DNA from 2 places in the Lactococcus sp. LG1267 genome. Region 2 is predicted to be linked to the other one. Evidence: predicted binding sites of a transcription regulator. Region 2 holds the regulator's gene; the other holds the start of a gene.

Region 1 (6,571 bases), 330 kb from region 2:
AAGTATCAAATAATTACAGCCAATACATTACACTTAAAATTGAAAATGGAGGGCAATATAATGCTTGAACTTAATCTGCAACTCTTCGCCCACAAAAAAGGTGGGGGTTCTACTTCCAATGGTCGTGACTCACAAGCTAAACGTCTTGGTGCTAAAGCATCTGACGGTGAACTTGTAAGCGGCGGTTCAATCCTTTTCCGTCAACGTGGTACACATATCCATCCAGGTGCTAACGTTGGTCGTGGTGGCGATGACACTCTCTTCGCTAAAATCGAAGGACACGTTAAATTTGAAATGAAACGTGGTAAAAAACACGTTTCAGTTTACCCAGCAGTAGCTAAATAATGGTAAACGAGTCTCTCTTCGGAGAGGCTTTTTTTATAAATATAAAAGAAAAGACAATGAGGAAAGCCCACTCTTGAGGGACAGATTCATGTCTTTTCTTTACATAAATACTTGAGTTTCCTGGATTAATTTTTGTGCTTCCCTAAAATTTAGGACATCATCAAAACCATATTTTGAAAGAAAATAGACTTGGTCGCAATATTTTTCCACCTCTTCTAAGATGTGGGAAGTAAGCAGAATGATTTTTGTTTTGGAAAGCTCTTTTAAGATTTGGAAGGCTTTGGCACGCATCGCATTGTCAAGCCCATTCATCAGCTCATCGACAATGATAAGGTCTGCTTCAAGGCTTACAGTGTAAATGAAAGCCAGTATTTCTTTCATTCCGAGAGAATATTTTTTGATTGGTCTTTTAAAGAAACGTGAAGCAGAAAATAAGGGCATGTATTTTTCTGCGCTTTTTAGCTCTGTCTTTGTCAAAACCTTAATATAATCGATTGCTCTAAGATTAGGCTCAAAAATATCAAGTGTCGCAACATATGAAACTCTACCTTGATGCCAGCCATCAGAAATCTGAATATCTCCCTCGTAGTTCATTTCCTTATTAATTGCCGTGAAAAGGGTAGATTTTCCTGTGCCATTTCGACCGATAATACCATAAAGACCTGGTTTATCAAGTGTGAGACATATGTTACTCAGCGTACAGGTTGTTAGATTATTTATTATAAGTTTTATAAGTTACTAGGCCTTTCTATAGATGTACTTTGTGAATAAGATATGGCTGATACCATAGAAAAGAATACTGCAAGAGAGGAGTACAATAGCACCAATCCAGAGGGATTCTCTCTCAAAGAGAAAGTTCCCAGAAGTTGACCAAGAATTTTCACCGCTGGAAAACTGCAAGACAGTATTAATGTTTAAGTAGGTTAAAGGGATCCATTTAACGATTGTTTTCATCGCTTCATGCGTATGGATAACAGAATAAGTGACCAGCAGTAAAGCGATAATCGCTGAAGGAATATAAGCTTTTCTGATAAACTGTGAGAGGAGCTGTCCTAAACTTGTAATAAATAGGATGGCCAGAAGCAGATAGAGCAGGCGCCAGAGCAACTCCTCGCCCTGAAATACATCATAAATCGCCCCAACGACAAAGTTAGGAAAGTTCCAAGAGCCCATGCCAAACTGGAGTCCAGCGATGAGCGCAAAAACCAGCAAGGCAGAAAGAATAAGTAGGAGTACAAAGCCAGCAGGGATAAATAGATGTTGGAAATGAAGCATTTTTTTATCCTTTTTCATCAAATGGTAATAGCGCAAACCGTTTGGCATCTCCATTGCCAAGGTATCTCCACAGATAAAAGTCAGCAGGATTAGACCATAAAGTCCACCTAAGCCAATCAAAATATAGAGGGCGGCGCCGATGCTGGATGGGTTTACCCCTGGAGCTTGAGTAAAGTCTTGCCCACTGTCTAGGACTTGGTGGTACCATTTGGAAGTTGCCTTGAAATACTCATATCCCCCACCAAAAGGAACCTCTTCACCATTTTTTTGTGCTTCCTCTAACTTTTTAATTCTTTGTTCATTATAAAGGTTATCTAAACGCCAGAATTCATTGTAATTATTTACTTCTAATGCTTGAAGTTTTGCCTTATCTAATTTTAACTCATCATTGAGTTCTCTTAAGAGTTCTTCAGCGTTTTCTGGAGGATCTCCAGATTCAATAAAACTTTTGAGTTCCCTGATACTTTTTTCGCTGGCTTTGATATTTTCCTGTGTTGTATCTTCCAATCCTAAACCATTAGGGGGATGAGTTCCTACAGTTTTAAAAGCAACAAACTGAAAGATTAGGCCGATGAACAGTAAGGAAATCAGGACTTTATTTTTATTACTGCTTACAAATTTTTTTAGTATAAACATATTTTTTCCTCATGAAAAGAACGAAGGGAAACATATGCTATTTTCCCTCTCACCATTTTTTCATTTGCTTAGTAAGTATGATAAATGTAGTCTTGATAGTAACGCGTTCTGTTTCTGTTAAGATAGAGAGGTGTTACTCTGACTCTATAGCCATTTCTGACCCTTAATTCACGGTAATGTGTCTGTAGAAGACTTCCTCTGACATTGTATACTCTTTGTCGAACAACAGTTCCTACCCAGACTCGAGGTGCAGACCTTTGAATGTCATTCGCTTGTACTAAAGCAGGACCTGACGTGAGTGCAAGAGCTGTGAGAGCAGTAATAAGCAGTTTTTTTAGTTTTTTTGTTTGACATGTAATTTACTCCTTTTTCTATAAATATTGATGTTATATTGAGTGCTTCCTTTCAATGCCTAACATCTTTTTTGCCTTACACTATATAAGACGTAAATACATCTTACTTTTCACTAAAAATATACCTTGTAGAATATAAAACAAAAATATCTTATTATTCTAAAAAGACAGTGTTATTTTCCCTTTTCGTAAGTTAAGCGCTTTATTTATGGTATATTTACTCTATAATTTTGAGTTGCATTGAAGGAGAAAAGAATGGAAATTGGTGTAGTAAAAGACTTGAAACAAGGGGAAGCACGAGTCGGAATGACGCCGGAAAATGTAAAAATTTTGGTAGAGGCCGGGCATACGCTATATGTCGAAAATAATGCAGGTTTTGGTGCTGGTTTTCCAAATGAGCAGTATATCGCAGCGGGAGCCAAGATAGTGGAACGTGAAGAAGCATGGGAAGCAGAAATGATGGTTCGCGTAAAAGAGCCCTTAGAGGAAGAATATCAATACCTTAAAGAGGGACAAATAATCTGGGGATTTTTACATTTACCTGCAAATAAAGCTTGTGTTGAAAAAATGATAGAAATGAAGGTGACTGCTTTTTCGGCTGAAAATATCGCTACAGAGGGAACTTTTCCATTACTCAAACCCTTGAGTGCAATTGCGGGACGACGTGCCGTTAATATTGGACAATATTATCTGGAAAAACAACACGGGGGACAAGGAATTCTACTTCCAGGCATTCCCGAAAGTGGTATCGAGGCAGGACATATCGTTATATTTGGTGGTGGTACTGCAGCTGAAAATGCAGCAGATATTGCTTTGAGTATTGGTTGTTCCGTCCTTATTTTAGAGCTGAGTGATACACGTATTCAAGAGCTGGAAACGCGTTACGCTGGTAAAAAGCTGCAGGTCGTCAAGTCAACAACCGAAGCACTTGAAGAGCACATAAAAAAAGCAGACGTTTTTATTTCAACAATTCTGATTCCTGGGGCTAAACCACCAAAGCTTGTGAAAGAGTATATGGTCAAATCAATGAAACCAGGTGCTGTGATTGTTGATATCGCTATTGATCAAGGAGGGACGGTTGAAACTATTGATCACGCAACGAATCATGCAGAACCGGTATTTACAAGACACAATGTCATTCATTATGCAGTGCCAAATATGCCAGGGGCAACACCTCGGACTTCAACTCTGGTAATGTCTAAAGGGAATATAGAATACTTGAAGCAGATTGCCGACAATGGTTTAGAAGAAGCACTTAATCTTAGTGAATCCCTTCGCTCTGGTATGAGTATCTATAAAGGAAAAATAGTGTCGCCTGCGTTGGCTGATTCGATTGGTCTTCCTTATACAAAAATTAAGTAAAGATTATTGGGGCTTCCCAATGATCTTTTTGCTTGCATGAAAGGTATGGAAGCGTATAAACCTTGAAATATGGTATAATGAGACAAAGATTATAAATAAAAGAACAGGAAGGTATTTGTTTGGCTAGACATTCCGTAGAATTTAAGTTGGAAAATCCAGAAGATGCAGTTTTACTTTTTGGTTCACAGGATAAAAATGCACAGTTGATTGAATCTCAACTTGCTGTTGATATAAACTATCGCGGAGAGCGCGTACAGATTTTTGCTGATAATGAAGTAGCGCCTGAGCAAGCACGTAAAGTTTTACAGGCTCTTTTAGTTTTGATTTCTCGTGGTTTACCTGTCCATAGCTCTGATGCGATGATTGCAGTTAAAATGGTGCTTGAAGATAATATCGAAAATTTCATTACACTTTATGAAATCGAGCTTACTAAAGATGCTGTTGGTACACCAATTCGGTTAAAAAATGTGGGGCAAAAGCTCTATGTAGACAGTGTGAAGCAGCATGATGTCGTCTTCGGCATTGGTCCTGCGGGGACCGGGAAAACCTTTTTGGCTGTCGTTATGGCAGTCCAAGCATTGCGTAATGGTCAGGTGAAACGCATTATTTTGACACGTCCGGCTGTAGAGGCTGGTGAAAATCTGGGGTTCTTACCGGGAGATTTGCAAGAAAAAGTAGATCCTTATCTGCGCCCTGTTTATGATGCACTCTTCCAGATTTTAGGAAAAAATGCAACGGAACGTATGATGGAGCGTGGGATCATTGAAATTGCACCTTTAGCTTACATGCGTGGACGTACTTTAGATGATGCCTTTGTTATCTTGGATGAAGCGCAAAACACAACAACGATGCAAATGAAAATGTTCCTGACACGTTTGGGCTTCAACTCAAAAATGATTGTCAATGGTGATATTTCACAGATTGATTTGCCGGCTAAGGCTAAATCTGGTTTGATTGACGCAAAAGAAAAACTTTCTGGTTTAAATAGTATTGATTTTGTCTACTTTACAGCTAAGGACGTCGTTCGTCATCCTGTTGTAGCTCAAATTATTAATGCTTACGAGAAAAAAGGAGAGTAAGATGTCTGAAGGTTATGTTCTCGACTTACGTAAAATATTAGGCCCGCGCCCACTTGTTGTTGCATGTGCTAGCATAATTATCTATAATGAAGATGGAATCTTGCTTCAGAAACGTAAGGATACAGGGTGTTGGTCTTATCATGGGGGTTCAATCGAACCTGGAGAAACAGCAGAAGAAGCTGCGAGCAGAGAGCTTTTTGAAGAGATAGGTTTGACTGTAGGAAACATGGAGCTATTTACCGTATGTTCTGGAGAGGAATAGCATTTTTGCTATCCAAATGGTGATGAAGTTCATATTGTAGATACTGTTTATGTCAGCAAGGATTTTTCAGGTCAAATAGTTTTTGAAGAAAGCGAAGTTCTGGATGCACAATGGTTTGCATTTGACCAATTGCCAGAAAATATTATGCCTTCAACAAGAACACCGCTCTTAGATTTTGCGAAAAAAATGAGAGAGAACATCGAAAATATATAAGGGAAAAGAATGTATATAGAATTAGTTGATGAAACAGGAAAAGTTTCAAAAGAAATTATTGAGCAAACTGAAAAGTTATTAAGCTTTGCTGCAGATTATATAAAGCTTGCCGACTCAAAAGAAATGTCTGTTACTTTCGTTGATAATGCGCGGTCACAAGAAATTAATCTGGAATATAGAGAGAAAGATGCACCGACGGATGTTATTTCGCTTGAATATAAGCCTGATGAAGATGAGTTTTTCTTTGATGAAGATATGGATATTCCAGAAGAGTTGATGGATGAGCTTGATCCTTTTATTGGTGAGCTCTTTATCTCAATCGATAAAGCTGCCGAGCAAGCAGAAGATTATGGGCATTCCCTTGAACGTGAATATGGCTGGTTAGCTGTTCATGGCTTCTTACACATTAATGGTTACGATCATTATTCTCCAGAAGAAGAAGCAGAAATGTTCGGACTTCAGGAGGAGATTTTGACTGCTTATGGACTTAAAAGATAACGAAAAAGATGTAAAAATTTTTAATAAGGAAGACTTTGCGGACGGTGAAGTCCCAGAGAATACCCAGCGCAAACGTTGGAAAAATACGAATGTTATTTCCAGCATGGAGTTCGCAATTACGGGTATCTGGACAGCTTTTAAAGAAGAAAGAAATATGCGCAAGCATACACTTTCTGGTGTGTTGGCTTTGATCCTAGGTGTTGTTTTGCAAATTCAAGAATTTGAGTGGCTTTTCCTTTTTCTTGCCATCTTTTTAGTCTTTATGGCAGAGCTCTTCAATTCGGCTATTGAGAATGTGGTTGATTTGGCTGCTGATTACCAGTTTCATTTGCGCGCCAAAAGAGCCAAAGATATGGCTGCAGGAGCTGTTTTAGTCATTTCTGGTTTTGCCGTGATTGTTGCTGCGTTTATCTTCTTACCTAAAATTTGGCACCTTTTCTTTTAAACTCAACGGCATAAGGAAAAGGTTTTGATTTCCTGAGCCCCTCCTTGTTTTAAGACAGCTATAGCATGTTGGAGCGTCCGACCGGTAGTATAGACGTCATCCA
Region 2 (6,571 bases):
TTTGACAAGAAAGAAAAAGTTAGCGTGACTATAAATAAAAGAATTTGGACTGATGAAACTCCTGATGAAGTCCAGAATACTGGTGAAGAAATGCCAGACTTTGGTGGAGAGCCATTAAATGGAGCTGAATTTACAGTTTATGATGTGACAGATAAATATTACGAATTATCTGAAGAAGAGGGGAGTGATCAAAAAAAGGTAGTAGAAGCAATTCAAGCTGATGCAGCTCAAAGCGCACCTTCTTATGCAACAAAAATTGATTCCAAAGTAACAACTGGTCAAGGACAAGCAACTTTTACTAATTTAGATATTAAAAATGCGTCGAATAGATACCATGTCTACTTATTCTTAGAAACTAAAACACCTAATAATGTAACTGTTACAAAGAAATCAACACCGATTGTTTTGGCCATGCCTATTTACAAAGTGGATGCAAAACAAGAATTTACAGACGAACTCAATACAAATATTCAACTTTATCCTAAAAATGAAACAGCTACAGATACAAAAGAATTTACCAATGTTGATTCATTCGAAGAAGTTACAGTAGGAGATCAAACTTTTGCAAATGTAACGATTGGAGATATTCTAAGCTATAAACTAACAATCAATATTCCTGCTAATATAGGGGACAGTAATGCAGTTACAAGCTTCAAAATTCATGATAAACCGTCTGTCGGTTTAGCTCTTAAGGACGAAACAGTCGAAGTCGGAGATCTTCAAAAAGATGATGATTATACGATTGACTTTGCAGATGGTGGCTTTACAATTGCCTTGAATTTGGAAAGTGATAAGGTAAAAGCACTAGCAGGTCAAAAATTGGAACTCAATTATGATATGCAATTGACTGCAGAAGTAAATCCTGATGAGCTTCAAAACAATAAAGCAAGTGTTCAAATTAATGATGAACCTGAACAAGAAATTACTCCTCCAATGCCAGTCGGTACAGGTGGCTATAAATTTGTTAAAAAGGATTCTCGAACAGGGAAAGAGCTATCAGGAGCTGAATTTGTGGTAGCTAATGCAGATCAAACAAAATTTGCTAAATTCGCAGCTCAAAAGAACTTAAAAGGTGAGTACGTGTTTGAAAGCTGGGTAGATAGCAAAGCTGCTGCAAGTCGAGTAATTTCAGACGATAAAGGCTCTTTGAAGGTTATTGGATTGGTCAATGGCGAATATATTTTAAATGAAGTTAAAGCTCCATCTTCAGATTATGTGTTACTGAAAGATGGTACAATTACTTTCACAGTTGAACATGGACAATATGGCACTTCTGAATTAGAAGTAATGAACACTCCTAAAGGCTTACTTCCTTCTACGGGTGGTGTCGGAACATATACATTCTTAATTGTTGGAGTAATCATGATGGCCACAGCAGCCTTGCTAGTTAAGAAAAATAAAAAACAATTATAATTATATAATATTGAATAAGGTTGGGACTCCAGCCTTATTTAACTTTAAAGATTTATGTACTATAAAAATAGGAAATTTAAATGAAAAAAAGAAATTTAACAAAGGAGAAAAAAGAAAAAAATAATCTTTTTTTTAAGCTTGTTATGCTAATCCTTTTCATATCAGGACTGATAACTTTCTTATACCCATTTTTATCAGATGCCATGAATAACTTTCACGATCAGAGTATTATTGAAAGGTATCAGAAGGAGTATTCTTCCTTAAATAAGCAGCAACAAAAAGCTCGTCAAAAAGAATTACAATTAAAAAATGAGCAACTTTTAAAAAATAATAAATTGACAAATATTCCCGGTATGGGACTAGTTAAAGATCCTTTTGAGGAGGCGACAAAGGATGCTCGTGATCCAGGACAAGAATATTTTAAGAACCATATGCTTGGTGCAATATTTATTCCAAAAATTAAAGTAAGCTTACCAATATTTGACGAGACTAATGATCTATTACTTGATAAAGGCGCTACAGTACTTCAGGGAACATCTTTTCCTATAGGTGGTAAAGGAACTCATTCTGTAATCACAGGTCATAGCGGGTTACCAGAGAAAAAATTATTTACTGATTTAGAAAAATTGAAAAAAGGAGATGTATTTTATATTACAGTTGCTGGTAGTAAGCTTGCCTATCGTATTAGTAATTTTAAAAAAGTTCTACCAACCGATTTAGACAGTTTAAAAATAACAGAAAATATGGATCAAGTCACTTTAGTAACGTGTACTCCGTATATGGTTAATACTCATCGTCTGCTGGTGACAGGGCTCCGTATTCCTTATAATGAAGAAGATTTAGAAAAGCAAATAAATTCAACAAAAAAATATAATATATTAAAATTGGTAATAATTTTAATTTTAATTTTAATTTTTTTGTTAATAGTTATTTATAAAATATGGAAAATGGTAAAATCGTATTTAAACAATAAGGATTAAATTATTGAAAACAAATAATAAGTTATCTTGAAAAATTGGACCTTTGTTAGAAAGTACAAAAATTAGGGAGAGGTAATTGCATACTATTAACCTATATTGTTTATAATATCAATATAAACAAAAATTTCGTCACTATTTTTAGTCAAACCAGCAACCTTGCTAAGAGTGATAAAATTTATGTGACTGTGTTTCATAATTTCTATGAGTATCAAATGGTCAAAAATAAAGCTGTTAAGGGTGCATAGGTAGAAGTAGCTAATAGTGAAGTTAAGGGAGCACTAAGGCGTATGAGGGAAGTGTGAGCACAGTATATCGCCGTTTGATCAAAACAAGTCTTTTAAATGATAGTAGTAAGACAATGAATTTAAGTATGACCTAGAATGTACGCATAGATAATTTGATATCCAATTGGTAAATGTAATGGTAAAGAGGTGTAACACATATTAAAAATTTATTATAGAAAAAAGTGTAAATCCAGTCAAAAAGCTTTCATGTGGTTTGAACGTTATGGCATAGACTTTGAGAAGCGAGATATAAGTCAAATAACTGTGGATGATTTGCTAAAATTATTAACGCTAACGACAGAAGGGGTAAATGAATTAGTAAAAAATCCAGAAAGAATCAATCATAAAAATGAAGAAGAATTAGTAAAAGCATCAGATATGAATTTAAAAAATGCGCTGTACTACCTAAAAATGAATTCATTACTTTTTAAGACGCCAATTATTCTGGATGAAAATAACTACATAATTGGCTATAATTCTGATGAAATACGACGTTTTTTTCCGAGAGAGTATCGTAAATTTTTATCTGATTTATGATATTATGAAAAGATTGAGCAACTAATTAAAAAAAGCATGATTCAAAATCATGCTTTTTTCTGCACCTTGTCAAATATGATGTGTATGTAGATTTAATTTATTAAGAAACAGATAAACAGATGACTTTTTCGAATTCATAGAAAGCGTGCCTGAAAGTTTATCTGAGGATTTCAAAAGGAGCTGTTGTTATCTATTTAAATACAAGTAGTGTAGTCTTGTTTCGCTATATTGGCCCCTCTCTAGGATAAGAAAAACCTTTGCAAACTCATCAAGTGTGTTCCTTCTGGCTTTGGTTGTTTTTACCACCTCAGAAAAAGATTTTACTCCAACAGATACTTGTTAAACGCAACTAAAAAACCGTCTTAGGACAATTTTTTACACACTAATGTAACTCTTTTTTTACAATTACCACTACATAGTTGGTAGAACTCTTTATTTTACGTCATTATTTGACATAAAGAATAATAAGGTTTGAAGTTCTTTCGTTAAGTCAATTGACTGAACAACGATATCTTCTGGAACTTGTAAGCGCAAAGGTGAAAAATTAAGGATACCCCGGATACCTGACTTAACTAGTATATCTGCAACTTCTTGAGCGTTCTCTTTATTTACAGAAATAATTGCTGTTTTAATTTTTGAATCTTTAATATTTTTAGAGAAGTCAGCGATGTCGTAGATAGGAACACCTGTAGAAGTCGTTGTACCAACGAGTGGATTTTCTGGAACATCGTAAGCTTGGGTAACGCGCATTTTATTACGGTTTTGGAATTCATAATTGATAAGAGCACGTCCAAGGTTACCGACTCCTACGAGTGCGATATGTGTTTCCTGATCTTGTCCGAGCAATTCTCCAAAGAAATCACGCAAAACACGGGTTTCATAACCATAACCTCGACGTCCTAGCTCACCAAAGAGTGAAAAATCGCGACGAATCGTCGCCGCATCCACACCAATTTTTTCCGAAATAAGTTGTGAGTTGGTGCGTGTTACTTGTTCATCAACTAAAAGTTTGAACAAGCGATAATATTGAGGCAAACGTTTTGCAGTTGCCTTGGGCAGTTGTTTATTAACTTGGGAGCCAGCCATGTTATCTCCTTTACATAGTCTTTGTGAATATTTTACCTTTTTTAAGGGGAGGTTGTCAAACAATTCTTTCTGGAATTATGCGGTTGAAGAAAGTTTGTGAAAAAATCGAATAAAATTTAACAAAGAAAAAGAGAGCAGCTCTCTTTTCACTTCAATTTATTTTTTCATTTAGTCCATCGAGTAAGCGAATCAATTCTTTCAAATCTGAATTGAGCAGTGTACTTCTTAAATAGGCATATTGAACATGAAAAATTTGCTTATCTTCAGGTATTAGTGGTATCTTTATAAGACTATTCATATCAGCAAATGGAAGAAAATCAGTCATTAAAGTTATACCAACATTTGAGTTGACAAGTTGCCCAATAGTATGGATATCCGAAAAATTAAAGAGAACGTTTGCTTTTTTCTTGTATTTTTCATTCAAATTTTGGAAAGCTTCCATATGGACAAAACTTTCATCAAGCAGGATAAACGGATAATCCAAAGCTTCTTTAAATGAAATTTCTGGCCGTGAGGCAAGCGGGCTATCTTTAGAGACAAAGATATAAAATTCACGTTTATAAAGTAGTTTCACAAAAAGGTTGGAATGCATCAGAGGAGCAATGCTGCCTATAAGGCTAAAATCGATTGTACCAGAGATGAGTTTGGCTAGAAGTTCTTCCGAACCGCCAGATACTAAGTCAAACTTAGATAAGAAACTAATTGCATCCTTATCATTTAAAAGCTGGGCTAGGATTTTTGCTCGAATTATAGGAGGGAAACCAATATGATTTTGATGATTTTTAGAATGCTCGATGGCTCTTTGCGTTAGTGCCAACTCTTCTAAAATACTTTCGATATGAATCTTCAATATTTTTCCTTCATCTGTCAGGATAACTGTCCGGTGGGAAGGATCTTTATATATTAAGTTACAGTTATAATATTGTTCCAATCTCTTTACGGCATAGGTAATTGTCGGCTGACTTACCCCAAATTGATTGGAAACAGCGGTAAAAGACAATAAGTATCCTAAGGCATTAAAATACTCGAAATCATGCAAGTTCATTAGTCTAAACGCTCCTTTGACCCTTATATTCTATCACAAGTTTAGTAATTTGTTATAAATAATATTTATCGTAACCCAAAGGTTTGACTATAATTTTTTATAAGTATTAAAATACATCTTGTAAGAATTTCTTATAGGAATAATAAATTTGGAGGACGTACGAATGCGTGCACATGAAATCTTAAACAACCCTTTTTTAAATAAAGGAACAGCATTTACTATGGAAGAACGTAAGGAACTTGGCTTAATCGGTCTTTTGCCACCTTATATTCAAACACTTGAAGAACAAGCAGAACAAACTTACCAACATTACTTGGAAAAACCATCTGATTTGGAAAAACGTCATTTCTTGATGGAAATCTTCAATACAAACCGTACTTTGTTCTACTATTTGTTTAACCAACATATCGTAGAGTTTAACCCTATCGTATATGATCCAGTTATTGCTGAAACTATCGAAAACTACAGCCGTCTATTTGTAGATCCCCAATATGCTGCATATCTTGATATTAATCATCCAGAAAATATTCAAGAAACATTGAAAAACGCAGCGGGTAATCGCAATATCCGTCTGATTGTTGTGACAGATGCTGAAGGTATTCTCGGTATTGGCGACTGGGGTACACAAGGCGTGGATATTTCTGTAGGTAAATTAATGGTTTATACTGCAGCAGCAGGTATTGATCCAGCATCAGTTCTGCCAATCGTTATTGATGCAGGTACTAACCGTAAAGAACTCTTGGAAGACTCAATGTACCTTGGAAATCGTCACGCACGTGTTTATGGTGACCAATATTACGACTTTGTTGACCAGTTTGTGGAAACTGCTGAAGCAATGTTCCCTAAACTCTACTTACACTGGGAAGACTTTGGACGTTCAAATGCTGCAAATATCTTGAACAAATACAAAAAAGAAATTCCAACTTTCAATGATGATATTCAAGGAACTGGTATTGTTGTTTTAGGTGGTATCTTTGGTTCACTTGATATCACAGGTGAAAAATTAACGGATCAAGTTTACCTCTGCTACGGTGGTGGCTCTGCTGGTGCAGGAATTGCTGCCCGTGTTCATGCGGAGATGGTAAGCGAAGGACTTTCAGAAGAAGAAGCTTACAACCATTTCTTCATAATGGACAAACAAGGTTTGCTCTTTGATGATATGGAAGACTTGACCCCAGCACAAAAACCATTTGCTAAAAAACGTGCAGATTTTACAAATGCTGGTG

The links. Region 2 encodes Rex, which represses fermentation and respiration genes when NADH is low (regulators of the CRP and FNR family bind a similar motif). Its sites were predicted from a motif close to TTGTGAANTANTTCACAA; they were not measured.
Region 1: the regulator Rex is predicted to act here: its motif matches at 2,736-2,753, upstream of ald (alanine dehydrogenase).

The regions. Positions count from the first base shown of each region.
Region 1 is NZ_CP071295.1:1,299,009-1,305,579, forward strand. Features, by position in the region: gene J0J33_RS06435 (ribosomal-processing cysteine protease Prp) at 1-68, shown strand, start outside; gene rpmA (50S ribosomal protein L27) at 61-345, shown strand; gene J0J33_RS06445 (ATP-binding cassette domain-containing protein) at 445-1,077, opposite strand; gene J0J33_RS06450 (hypothetical protein) at 1,084-2,256, opposite strand; gene ald (alanine dehydrogenase) at 2,865-3,971, shown strand; gene J0J33_RS06460 (PhoH family protein) at 4,091-5,050, shown strand; partial or broken gene J0J33_RS10945 (NUDIX hydrolase) at 5,052-5,525, shown strand; gene ybeY (rRNA maturation RNase YbeY) at 5,535-6,023, shown strand; gene J0J33_RS06475 (diacylglycerol kinase family protein) at 6,007-6,468, shown strand; gene J0J33_RS06480 (ComF family protein) at 6,471-6,571, opposite strand, start outside.
Region 2 is NZ_CP071295.1:1,630,511-1,637,081, reverse strand. Features, by position in the region: gene J0J33_RS07980 (SpaH/EbpB family LPXTG-anchored major pilin) at 1-1,413, shown strand, start outside; gene J0J33_RS07975 (class C sortase) at 1,494-2,393, shown strand; gene J0J33_RS07970 (ArsC/Spx/MgsR family protein) at 2,885-3,214, shown strand; gene J0J33_RS07965 (redox-sensing transcriptional repressor Rex) at 3,647-4,300, opposite strand; gene J0J33_RS07960 (LysR family transcriptional regulator) at 4,452-5,345, opposite strand; gene J0J33_RS07955 (malolactic enzyme) at 5,509-6,571, shown strand, end outside.